DNA from 2 places in the Exiguobacterium sp. TDN 0502 genome. Region 1 is predicted to be linked to the other one. Evidence: riboswitches for the same ligand, from Rfam matches in the RefSeq annotation. Region 1 holds a riboswitch; the other holds the start of a gene.

Region 1 (5,824 bases):
AAAATCCGTCGCGAATGACTGCACGCTCCAACAAAAAGTCAAGATAGGCTGTTTTTCCGTCAGACGGCAGAAGTGCGAACATCTGCCCGACACCACCCTGAATCGATAACGTCCGGTCGAGTACGCCACGCTTCAACGGTTCGAAGTCACTCGCTGGCGCAAATGCTTGCATGAGCGCGATGATATTATCCTGTGTCGTCACCGTACCGTCGAAGTCACAAAGAATCCGTACGGTCATGACTTGATCCCCCAAGCGTCGAGCGCAATCCGCAATTCTTCATGACGCGATGCTGCTGTCGATAGGGAGTCATTTGCGAGTGCCGCATCGAGTGCTTGACGGAAAGCAATGACACCAGCCGCAGCACCTTGCGGATGACCGTGTACGCCGCCGCCGGCGTTGATGACGGAATCGATACCGAAGTCCCGTACGAGTTGAGCGACGAGTCCAGGATGAATACCGGCTGAAGGAACCGGGAAGATCGATTTCGTCTGACCGAGACGGGTAGCTTCGACCGCTATGCCACGAGCAACATCCTTTGGCAAAGCGACATTGCCGTAAGGCGACGGGAATAACGTCAAGTCGGCTCCAGCAGCACGTGGTAATGTGCCAAGTAAAACAGGCGCTGCGACTCCGTGGTTCGGACTAGCAATCAACGCACCGCTGTATGCCGGATGATTGAAGATTGGAACGTTGATCTCGGGATCACGTGCCAGTTCACGTAAGACGTCGAGTCCATAAGTGAAGGTGTTCAGCAAGAAAGCAGTTGCGCCAGCGTCAATCAATCGTTTAGCTTGATCTTTGAGCGTAAAGACGGGACCACTGAGTGTGATCGCGTATAACGCACGTTTACCGGTCCGGTGGAAGTGAGCATCGATGACCTCACGTCCGATTCGTGCCCGATCAATCGTTGGTGTCAACGGATTGTCGTATAGGATCTCATCGTCCTTGACGAGATCAATCCCACCAGCAAGTTGTCCTTCAAGTTGATCACGAAGGAACGATAAATCGCGTCCGATGACCCCTTTGAAGATGCTCATTAACAGTGGACGATCTTCGACACCGATTAAGGAACGGACCCCTTCGATGCCGAACTTCGCACCTGGAAAGTCCGACGTAAATGTATCGGGTAGTAGCAATTCCGTTAATTTGATTTCACCGTCGAGTGAGAGTTTCCCGAAGACGGTCGTCAAGATCGCAGAAAAGTCGCGCGATACATTGTGTTCCGGATAACGAATCGTGATATAGCCTTTACCGTCGCGCTCTTCCGTATGTACGACTTCCCCTTTGAACGAGGCGAGTTGTTGTTGTTCGAGATGATTCAGTTCCGTCCAAGAACCGACTGTCAGACCAAGCGCGAGTTGTTCAGCGCGTTGTTCGAGTCGATCGCGAACGGTCAATTGATAAGTAGCAGTGATATAAGTCATGTCTTTCCTCCTTCAACAAAAAAATGGTCTCTCGTCAGCGACAAGAGACCATGAATGATTCGAACGTGGACTCTTATCTGTCAGCTTAGTAGCTGCAAGAATTAGCACCGTGCCAAAAGGTCGGTTGCTGCGACATCGTAGGGCTTGTCCCTCCGTCTGCTCTTGATAAGAATTGGATGAAATTGTGAAATCTAATTGCAATTTTTGCATGGGAATCGTCACTTGTCAAACTAATTTTAGAAAATTTATTTTTTTGAAAATACTCTTTCTATAGATGGCTTAAAAATGCGATCCGTTTCTGCTTGATTTCGATTTGACAGCAGGGAAGAGGGTTGCGTAAGATTCAAATCAATATCACACACGACAACTACATACGACTCTTATCGCGAGTTGGCAGAGGGAATTGGCCCGATGACGCCGCAGCAACCGACCACTAGGCACGGTGCTACATCCAACAGACGTTTCGTCTGAGAGATAAGAGGATGCAGTGACTTTCCTGCGCCTCTTTTCGATGACGAAAAGAGGCGCTTTTTCGTGTATCACATAGGGGGAAACTGAGATGACATACAAAGCATTTACAGAACAGGACGCGATTGATCGTGTCCGCTCATTAGGACTGATCGGCGACGGAGCCGTCGAAGCAGAAGAGATTGGTGACGGCAATCTCAACCTCGTTTTTCGGATTCGGGAGGGTGAACATCGATTGATTCTAAAACAAGCACTACCCTACGCGAAAGTCGTCGGCGAGAGCTGGCCGTTATCGCTCGAGCGGGCGTGGATCGAACAATCCGCACTCCGTGAATTCGCGCGGCACGCCGTACCGTTCGTACCACGTGTCTTTCATGCCAGTCACGAAGAGGCGTATACGGTCATGGAAGATCTTTCACATCTGACGATCGTTCGAAGCGGTTTACTTGCAGGTGAACAGTATCCGTTTCTTGCAGAACATATCGGTTCTTATCTCGCTCGGACGTTGTTCCATACATCGGACTTTGCGCTTGGTCCGGTTGAAAAGAAACGCGTCGCCCGGACGTACTACAATCCGGATCTGTGCGACATCACGGAAAAGTTAATCTTCACCGATCCATTCCATGATGCGGAGACGAACGAGATCGAGGCAGGACTCGAAGAAGAGGTGGCTCATTTATGGGTAGACGATGAGTTAAAACGCGAAGTCGCAAAACTTGAAGCGCTCTTCATCACAAAAGGGGACGCGTTGTTACACGGCGATCTACATACTGGAAGCATCTTCGCCTCGGCGACAGAAACGAAAGTCATCGACCCTGAATTCGCCTTCTATGGTCCATTCGGATTCGATGTTGGACAGTTCATCGCCCACTTATTCTTTGCGGCATATCCGGATTATTCAGCACTTCGTGATGCCCGGATTCGGGACATCGATACGTTCTGGCTGACGTTCGCTTCGACGTTCCGTGCCTTATGGGAACGGGAAGCTGTCGAACCGTTCCAGACATCGGGACTCGTCGACGATGTACTGAGTACGATCTTACAGGATGCCCTTGGCTTCGCCGGTTGCGAATTGATTCGGCGGACGATTGGTCTCGCGCCGGTCGCTGATCTGGAATCGATCGGTTCTACGACGGAACGCTTAGAGCGGAAACGTCATGCCTTACGACTTGGTACTGCCTTGATTAAACGGCGGACCGAATGCCGGACATTCGATGATTTACGGAACTTTGACGTAACGGAGGAACTCAGCCGATGACTACATTCGTTCAAAGTATCCGTTACGAAGACCGTGTCTTGACGATTCTTGATCAGACACGTCTACCGCAAGAAGAACACTATGAAGTCATTACCGATCTCGCGCAAGCGGTCGAAGCGATTAAGCAACTACGTGTCCGGGGCGCACCTGCGATCAGCTTATTCGGTGGATTCGTACTCGTTCAGGAAGCATACCGGTTTGAAGCGGCGCTTCCGGTCTACAAACAAACCTTGCTTGAGACATCGACGACGTTACTCGCGACACGACCGACGGCCGTTAATTTGCGAAATGTCCTCGATCAGTTGAATCCAATCATTCAAGACGGAACGTCGGTAGAAGAGATCCGCGAACGGTTAGAAAAACGGACGGTCGCCTTATATGACCAGGATGCGCAGACGTCACGTCAAATCGGGATTCATGCGTTGGAATTGTTCCAGTCGGGCGACCGAATCCTAACGATTTGTAATGCTGGATCGATTGCGACCGCTGCTTATGGAACGGCACTTGCGCCGTTCTATATCGCAAAAGAACGCGGCATTGAATTATCCGTTTTCGCGAGTGAGACGCGTCCGTTACTGCAAGGAGCACGACTGACGACGTGGGAACTGCAACGTGCTGGCATCGATGTCACGTTAATTACGGACAACATGGTCGCCCATACGTTGAAAGAAAAACGGATCGACGCGATCATCGTTGGTGCCGACCGGATTACACGAAACGGAGATACGGCGAACAAGATCGGAACGTTCCAATTGGCATTGCTCGCTCAAGCTTTTAAGATTCCGTTTTACGTCGCAGCACCGCTCTCGACGTTTGATTTCTCGCTCGTTTCCGGAGACGCGATCGAAATCGAAGAACGTGATCCGCAAGAAGTGATGACTGTCCAAGGTATTGCGACAGCACCGGAAGGCGTCGCCGTCTTCAACCCAGCGTTTGATGTCACACCACACACATTGATCACGGGCATCATCACGGAACTCGGTGTCATCACACAACCGAATGAAGAAACGATCGAACAATTAACGGGGCTTCAACCCTTAGGATAAGGAGATACTTCATGAAAAAATTAGCTTACGCCGTCCTAGCGCCGGCGCTGTTACTGGCAGCTTGTGCGAATGGAGAAGCGACGACGAAGGTCGTCAAGGACGTACCCAAAGGGGTTCAATCGGACGTCAAGATCGCCGTCATCCGCAACCTGGCATCGGACGATCATACGAAACAATTCCTTGATGGCGCTCGCAGTGAAGGCGAAGCGCTCGGCTTTAAAGTCAGCACGTTCATCTCGGAAGGCAATGACGTCAAGTTCAAGGAACTGGTCGCGCAAGCGATTCAGCAAGATTATGACGGGCTCATCATCTCGCACGGTAAGGAAGACTACGCCTATGACATGATCAAACCAGCGGTCGATAAAGGACTGAAGGTTGTAACATTCGATACGGTCACGAAGAAAAAAGGAACGGCGTTAAAAGGCGTGACGGAAACATTCCAAAACGATCATCAACTCGCGAAGCTATCGCTCGATGAAGTGACGAAGGTGACGGACAAAAAGCCGGTCCGTGTCATCAAACTGTGGTTCGGACCAGGTTTTGCCCCGCTCGATCGCCGTCAGGAAATCTATAAGACGTATGAAGCAGACGGTAAGATCAAAACACTCGAGACGGTCGGACCAACGAACTTCCAAGACGTCCAAGGCGATATCGCAACGAAGATGAATGCGATTCTCGCGAAATACCCGAAAGGAAGCATTGATGCGGTCTGGGGAGCGTGGGACGAAGTCGCAAAAGGCGCTTACAAATCGCTCAAGGATAATAAACGTCAAGAAATCCCACTGATCTCGATCGATGTCTCGAATCAGGATATCAACCTGATGCGTGAGAAGGGGAGCAACTGGGTCTCGACGAGTGCGGTAGATCCGTTCTTGATCGGACAAACGGACATGCGATTACTGGCCAAGAAAATCGCCGGTGAGAAGACGCCGGATAGCTTTGATCTCGACGCGAAACTTGTGGAGCAGAAGGCGTTGAAGCAGGATACGACAATGTACAATCTCGATACGATCATCAAAGGATGGAGTACATCGGAAAAATTCAATGAACCGTGGATGGACCGGTTGCGTGACGTCCATCAGAAACAATGACGTCTACCAATCATCACTTGGAGATGACCGGAATTTCACTAGCGTTTCCAGGAGTGCAAGCCTTAAAACAGGTCTCGTTTGAAGTGAAATCCGGTGAAATCCACGCACTTGTCGGTGCGAATGGTGCCGGGAAGTCGACGTTGATGAAAGTCTTATCCGGAGCGGAAACGGCGGACGAAGGAACGATTCGTCTCGACGGGAAGGCGTTATCCATCATGTCACCGCGTGATGCGAAACAGATTGGAATCGACCTCGTCCAACAAGAGGTCGATGTGGCGCTCGTTCCGTATCTGACGGTTGCTGAGAATATCTGTCTCGATCTGTTGACGGACGGAACGATGACCGGTTTGGTATCCCAACGCCGTTACATAAAACGTGCGAAAGAAGCGTTAGCAGCATTACAGGCGGATATTTCCGTCAAGGCACGCGTCGAAGAGTTGCGGCTTGCTGAAAAACAGCTCGTGTTGATTGCCCGCGCTCTCGTCCAGGAACGCCGTTTTTTGATTTTGGATGAACCGACGGCACCGCTCAGTCAG
Region 2 (5,824 bases), on a different contig from region 1:
GTCTTCCACTCGTAAAGCCTGCCGCGTGCGTGCCGTCCCACTGCATCGGCGTGCGGGAATTATCGCGTGCGAGCAGTTGCATCGACGAGAGCACGACCTCCGGATCCTCGCCGCCAGCAACGCGCTCTTCGTATCGATTGCGAAACGCGACGTCCTGATACATCGACGGATCCGAGAAACGGATTCCTGTCATCCCGATTTCTTCCCCTTGATACACGTATGGAATGCCGGGTAACGTATGCAGCATCAAACCGAGTAGTTTCGCACTCTCGACGCGATACCGTTCGCTCCCGAATCGCGTCACTTGTCGCGTATGATCATGGTTGTTGAGAAACTGTGAATGAACGCCTAACGGATACAGGACGTCATACCAGCGTTTCTGAATTTCCTTGAAACGTAAAAGATCCATCGCCTCCATGTCGTCCGCGATTTCGAAGTGAAACAGTGTTCGCAATTCGTTCCGCTCTTCACTGACATATAACAGACCGTCTTCCGGTCCGACGAACGGGATTTCCCCGACCGTGAACAGGTCTTTTCCGGCAAGGACGTTCGCATGCATCTCCTGCAGAAAGTCGTGTACACCGGGCTGATTTCCGAGATACGACAGATTGAACGGATTGACGACATCCTCAAGCGAGCGTTTTTTAATCAAGTTGATGACATCCATCCGGAATCCGTCGATGCCTTGCTCCACCCACCAGTTCATCATGTCGTAAATCGCCTGACGGACAGCCGGATGCTCCCAGTTCAAATCCGGTTGCTCTTTTGCGAAGGAATGAAAATAATACTGTCCCCGCTCTTCACTCCACGTCCACGGACTCGGCGCAAAATACGAGCGCCAGTTGTTCGGCGGTGTTCCTTCCGTTCCATCTTTCCAGATATACCAGTCATCCTTATCGTTGATCCGGTCCCGCGACTGACGGAACCAGTCATGCTGGTTGCTCGTGTGATTGACGACCAGATCCAAGATGATCTTTAGTCCACGCGCATGTGCCGCTGCAATCAATTCCTGTAAATCCCCCATCGTTCCCGCTTTTTCCATGACATCATAGTAATCTGCGATATCGTAACCGTTATCGACGTCCGGGGAACGGTAACACGGATTCAACCAGACGACATCAACACCGAGCGACGCGATGTAATCGAGTTTGTCGATGACCCCGCGTAAGTCACCGATGCCATCTCCGTTCGAATCCTTAAAACTACGCCAGTAGACTTGATAGACAACAGCCTCTTTCCAGTTGGCTCGCTTCATCTCCTCACTCCTCTCCCTACTCTCTATTCCCGCTCTGCATGCCTGCACCTGTTTATTTGGAAATTTTTTCGAATTTCGAAAAAGTTCTTTTCTTTTGACTGAATATTCGTTATCCTTGACGACAATACCATGAAGGAGGCACGCATCCATGAAACATTTTGCTCCATCCATCGCCATCGACCGGCTTCCTGCACCTGTGTTCGCTGAACTTGCGAACCGGATTGGTGCTGTTAAAGCTGCCGGTCATGATGTCATCACACTTGGTCAAGGAACACCCGATCAAACGACGCCCGTACATATTCTCGACGCACTGAAACAGGCGATCGATGAGCCAACGAACCTTCAATATCCACCGTTTCGTGGACATGATTTTCTAAAACAAGCCGTCGCGCACTTTTACGCGAACGAATTCGGTGTCACGATCGATCCGGCTACAGAAGTCACGATTCTGCTCGGTAGTAAGGCAGGAATCGTCGCTTTACCGCAAACGATCGTTAATCCGGGGGAAGGTGTCATCGTTCCGGATCCCGGTTACCCGGATTACCTGTCCGGTGCCGCCCTTGCCGGTGCGTATCCGATCACACTGCCGTTGCTTGAGAAAAACGACTTCTTACCGGATTACGACTTGCTTGATACAACAGACATTGCGCGTGCCCGGATGTTGTTCCTCAATTACCCGAGTAATCCGACTGGCGCCACGGCAACAGCGGAAGCCTTCGAACAGACGGTCGCTTTCGCGGATGCCCATGATATTTGCATCGTCCATGACCTCGCCTACGGCGGCATCAGCTTCGACGGCCCGACCCGCAGCTTCCTGCAGACCGAAGGCGCAAAAGACGTCGGGATCGAGTTGTTCTCACTCTCGAAACGCTTCAACATGTCCGGCTTCCGGATCGCCTTTGCGATCGGAAATCCGTCCGTCATCTCAAGCATCGAGACGTACCAGGAACATCTTTACGTCAGTGCCTTCACACCGATTCAACATGCGGCGACCGTCGCCTTGACGAGTGATCAGACATGCGTCCGCGAATTAAGCAAGCTGTATGAAACACGACGTGATGCCTTATTCGCAAAACTCGACGCGATCGGTTGGAATGGACCACGTCCCGGCGGTTCGTTCTTCGTTTGGCTCCCGGTGCCTGAAGGTTACACATCCCAAAGCTTCACCGATCACCTGCTTGACGAAGCACACGTCGCGGTAACACCGGGATCCTTCTTCGGTGAATACGGCGAAGGATATGTGCGGATCAGTCTGATCGCCGATGTCGAACGGTTGGAAGAAGCCGTCGACCGCATCGGCACGCTCAACTTGTTCCGGACGCCTGTTGCGGAATAATTCTGAAAAAACGTTTGACAGATGGGAATCATTTCCGTTAAAGTAAATCCCAACAGCATAACTACTTATCGAGAGCGACCGAGGGATTAGGCCCAACGACGTCCGGCAACCACCTATCAGGAACGGTGCCACATCCTACAGAATGGATTCATTCTGAGAGATAAGTTACGAAATCTTACACTTTCGTCGCTTTTTTCTGGTTGCTCTGCTACTAGGAAAAAGCGACTTTTTTTGTATGAGGAGATGAGCGGATGATTGAATTCAAACAGATTACGAAACGGTTCGTCCGGGACCGGACCCCGATTTTTGCTTTACGAGATGTCGATTTGACGATCCAAAAAGGAGAAATCTTCGGCATCATCGGTGAATCTGGTGCCGGTAAAAGTACGTTACTTCGCCTGATCAACGGGCTCGAACATCCGACGCAAGGAACGGTCAAGGTCGACGGTGTCTCGCTCGGCGGGATGTCGAAGGCGGATTTACGTCAACTTCGTTTACGGACAGGCATGATCTTTCAACACTTCCAATTGATCCAGTCGCGCAACGTCGCGGATAACATCGCCTTTGCGCTCAAGGCAGCTGGTGTGAAACGCGCCGATTTTCCAGAACGGATTCAGGAACTCGTCTCGCTCGTCGGACTCGAAGGGTTCGAAACGAACTTCCCGAGCCAATTGAGCGGCGGACAGAAACAGCGCGTCGGGATTGCCCGGGCACTCGCGAATGATCCGACCGTCCTGTTATGTGACGAAGCGACGTCTGCGCTTGACCCGGTCACGACACTGCAAATTTTGGATTTGTTGAAAGATTTGAATGAACGACTTGGTCTGACGATCGTCCTCATCACCCATGAAATCGATGTCGTCAAACAGATTTGCCACCGTGTCGCCGTCATGTCGCAAGGAGAAGTCGTCGAAGTCGCATCTACTTATGACTTGTTCAGTCAGGCGAAACATCCGGTGACCCAGCATTACGTCGATACGGCACTGCAGATCGAACTGCCGGAACGCATCTTGCAAGCGACACCTGGCAAGATCATCCGCTTGCAGTTCACCGGCGAGAAAACCGGCGAGAGTACCTTATCAGAAGCGATCCGTCGGTACGATATCTCGGTCAGCATCCTGCACGGGAAGGTCGACTACATTCAGGATGTCGCCTTCGGTGTCTTGATCGTCAGCCTGACGGGTTCATCCGACCAAATCACTCCCGCCCTCGACTGGCTCGCGACGGAACTTCACGCACTCGAGGTGATTCAGGATGTGGCTTGAACGTATTCAAACGATGTTACCCGAGCTTCTGAAAGCGCTCGGTGAGACAGCGTGGATGGTCGGCATTTCGCTTGCCTTTGCCTTAGTCGTCGGGATTCCGCTCGGGATTCTCCTGTTCGTCACCGATCGCGGATTATTTTTTCAAAATCTTGCCGTCCGGCGTGTCCTTGACTTCGTCGTCAACATCGTCCGGTCCCTGCCGTTCATCATCTTGCTGGTCGCCCTCATTCCGTTAACGAAGTTCTTACTCGATAATACGATCGGTCCGACGGCAGCGTCCGTCAGCCTCAGTGTCGCAGCGATTCCGTTTCTCGCGCGACTCGTCGAGACGTCACTGCGCGAGATTCCGCCCGGTTTGATTGAGGCAGCCGAAGCCTGTGGTGCAACACCGTTACGGATCATCGTCAGTGTTCTTCTACCGGAAGCACTTCCGGGAATCATCCAGGGCATCACGTTAACAACCATCAGCTTAATCGGCTTCTCGGCGATGGCCGGTATCGTCGGCGGTGGTGGTGTCGGTGACCTCGCGATCCGTTTCGGGTATTATCGCTACGATAATCTCATCATGATCGTGACGATCGTCGTCCTCATCGTCATCGTTCAAAGTATTCAAGCACTTGGCAATCAACTGGCGCGAAAAACAGATAAACGCTAATCATACATACACAGGGAGAGTGGAATCATGAAAAAACGATATGCTTTTTTAGCTACAGCCTTACTCGGTGCAGGAGTCCTCGCGGGATGTGGAGACAGCAGTGCGGATGAAAAAGACAAGACAATTAAAATCGGGGCAACGAGTGGTCCGTATAGCGACATGGTCAAACAGGCGATCGAGCCGCAACTCGAGAAAAAAGGCTACAACGTCGAAATCGTCGAGTTCAGCGATTACATCCAACCGAACATCGCCCTCGGTAGCGGCAATGTCGACGCCAACTTGTTCCAACACTCGATTTACCTTAAGACGTTCGCCAAAGAAAAAAACCTCGATCTAAAAGGACTGATCACTGTTCCGACGGCACCGATGGGACTGTATAGTAAGACGGCGAAGACACTCGCCGACGTCAAGACGGGTGCTGAAGTCGCGACACCGAACGATCCGACGAACCAGGCACGGGCGTTGAACTTACTTGCGGAACAAGGATGGATCGAACTGAAAGCGGACGTCGATCCGTTGACCGTCTCAGAAAAAGACATCGTCAAGAATCCGAAGAAACTCGTCATCAAACCGCTTGAAGCGGCGCAATTGCCACGAGCCATCGAAAGCGTCGATGTCTCAGCCGTTCCAGGGAACTTCGCTTTGGCTGCAAAATTCGACTTACTTGATGCGTTAGCACTTGAGACGATGGATGAGCAATACCGCAATCTCGTTGCCGTCCAAACGAAAGATGCGGATTCGCAGGTCGCAAAAGATTTGAAGGCAGCCGTCGAATCGGATGCGTTCAACACAGTCATCGAAAAATCATTCAAGGGATTCAGTAAGCCTGAATGGGCAGATTAAGTAAAAACATCCGGATTTCAGGAGCGCATCGCTCTATGACATCCGGATGTTTTGGTTAAAACCGGTACCACATCAGTTCTTCGTCGTGATACGTATTGCCGATTTTCAGCGCCCGCGGTTCGATCGCGTACGACTCGAAACCAAGGGACCGATACAACGCTTTAGCAGCTTCATTCGTCCGGACGACCGACAGATGGACTTGCTCGATCACAGGACGTTTCTCTAATGTACGTAATGCCTCTTGTACGAGTTGCCGCCCAACCTGTTGCTTTCGGATGCGCGGTGTGACGTACATCGCGAATAGATTCGCTCGATATTTCATCTTGATCGGCTCTAAGCAGACGATGGTGACGACACCGACGAGTTCTCCTTCATGAAACGCACCGAACGTTGCTGCTTGTTCACTCTGAAAACGCGTAGCATACTGTTCGACCGGTCGTTCTTTTTCCGCTTCATAATCGGAGCCAAAG

What was found. Region 1 has a riboswitch for S-adenosylmethionine ahead of ACRPK8_RS09725 (2,3-diketo-5-methylthiopentyl-1-phosphate enolase). Riboswitches for the same ligand answer to the same signal wherever they lie in the genome.
Positions count from the first base shown of each region.
Region 2: it holds a riboswitch for S-adenosylmethionine, as region 1 does, so the genes downstream of both, ACRPK8_RS02590 (methionine ABC transporter ATP-binding protein) here and ACRPK8_RS09725 (2,3-diketo-5-methylthiopentyl-1-phosphate enolase) in region 1, are expected to answer to the same signal.

Region 1 is NZ_JBOZGJ010000008.1:14,521-20,344, reverse strand. Features, by position in the region: gene ACRPK8_RS09730 (2-hydroxy-3-keto-5-methylthiopentenyl-1-phosphate phosphatase) at 1-238, opposite strand, end outside; gene ACRPK8_RS09725 (2,3-diketo-5-methylthiopentyl-1-phosphate enolase) at 235-1,425, opposite strand; SAM riboswitch class I at 1,496-1,597, opposite strand; SAM riboswitch class I at 1,803-1,906, shown strand; gene mtnK (S-methyl-5-thioribose kinase) at 1,985-3,151, shown strand; gene mtnA (S-methyl-5-thioribose-1-phosphate isomerase) at 3,148-4,197, shown strand; gene ACRPK8_RS09710 (sugar ABC transporter substrate-binding protein) at 4,209-5,288, shown strand; gene ACRPK8_RS09705 (sugar ABC transporter ATP-binding protein) at 5,285-5,824, shown strand, end outside.
Region 2 is NZ_JBOZGJ010000001.1:535,217-541,040, forward strand. Features, by position in the region: gene ACRPK8_RS02580 (alpha-glucosidase) at 1-1,255, opposite strand, end outside; gene ACRPK8_RS02585 (aminotransferase class I/II-fold pyridoxal phosphate-dependent enzyme) at 1,404-2,591, shown strand; SAM riboswitch class I at 2,654-2,758, shown strand; gene ACRPK8_RS02590 (methionine ABC transporter ATP-binding protein) at 2,843-3,856, shown strand; gene ACRPK8_RS02595 (methionine ABC transporter permease) at 3,846-4,511, shown strand; gene ACRPK8_RS02600 (MetQ/NlpA family ABC transporter substrate-binding protein) at 4,539-5,354, shown strand; gene ACRPK8_RS02605 (N-acetyltransferase family protein) at 5,410-5,824, opposite strand, start outside.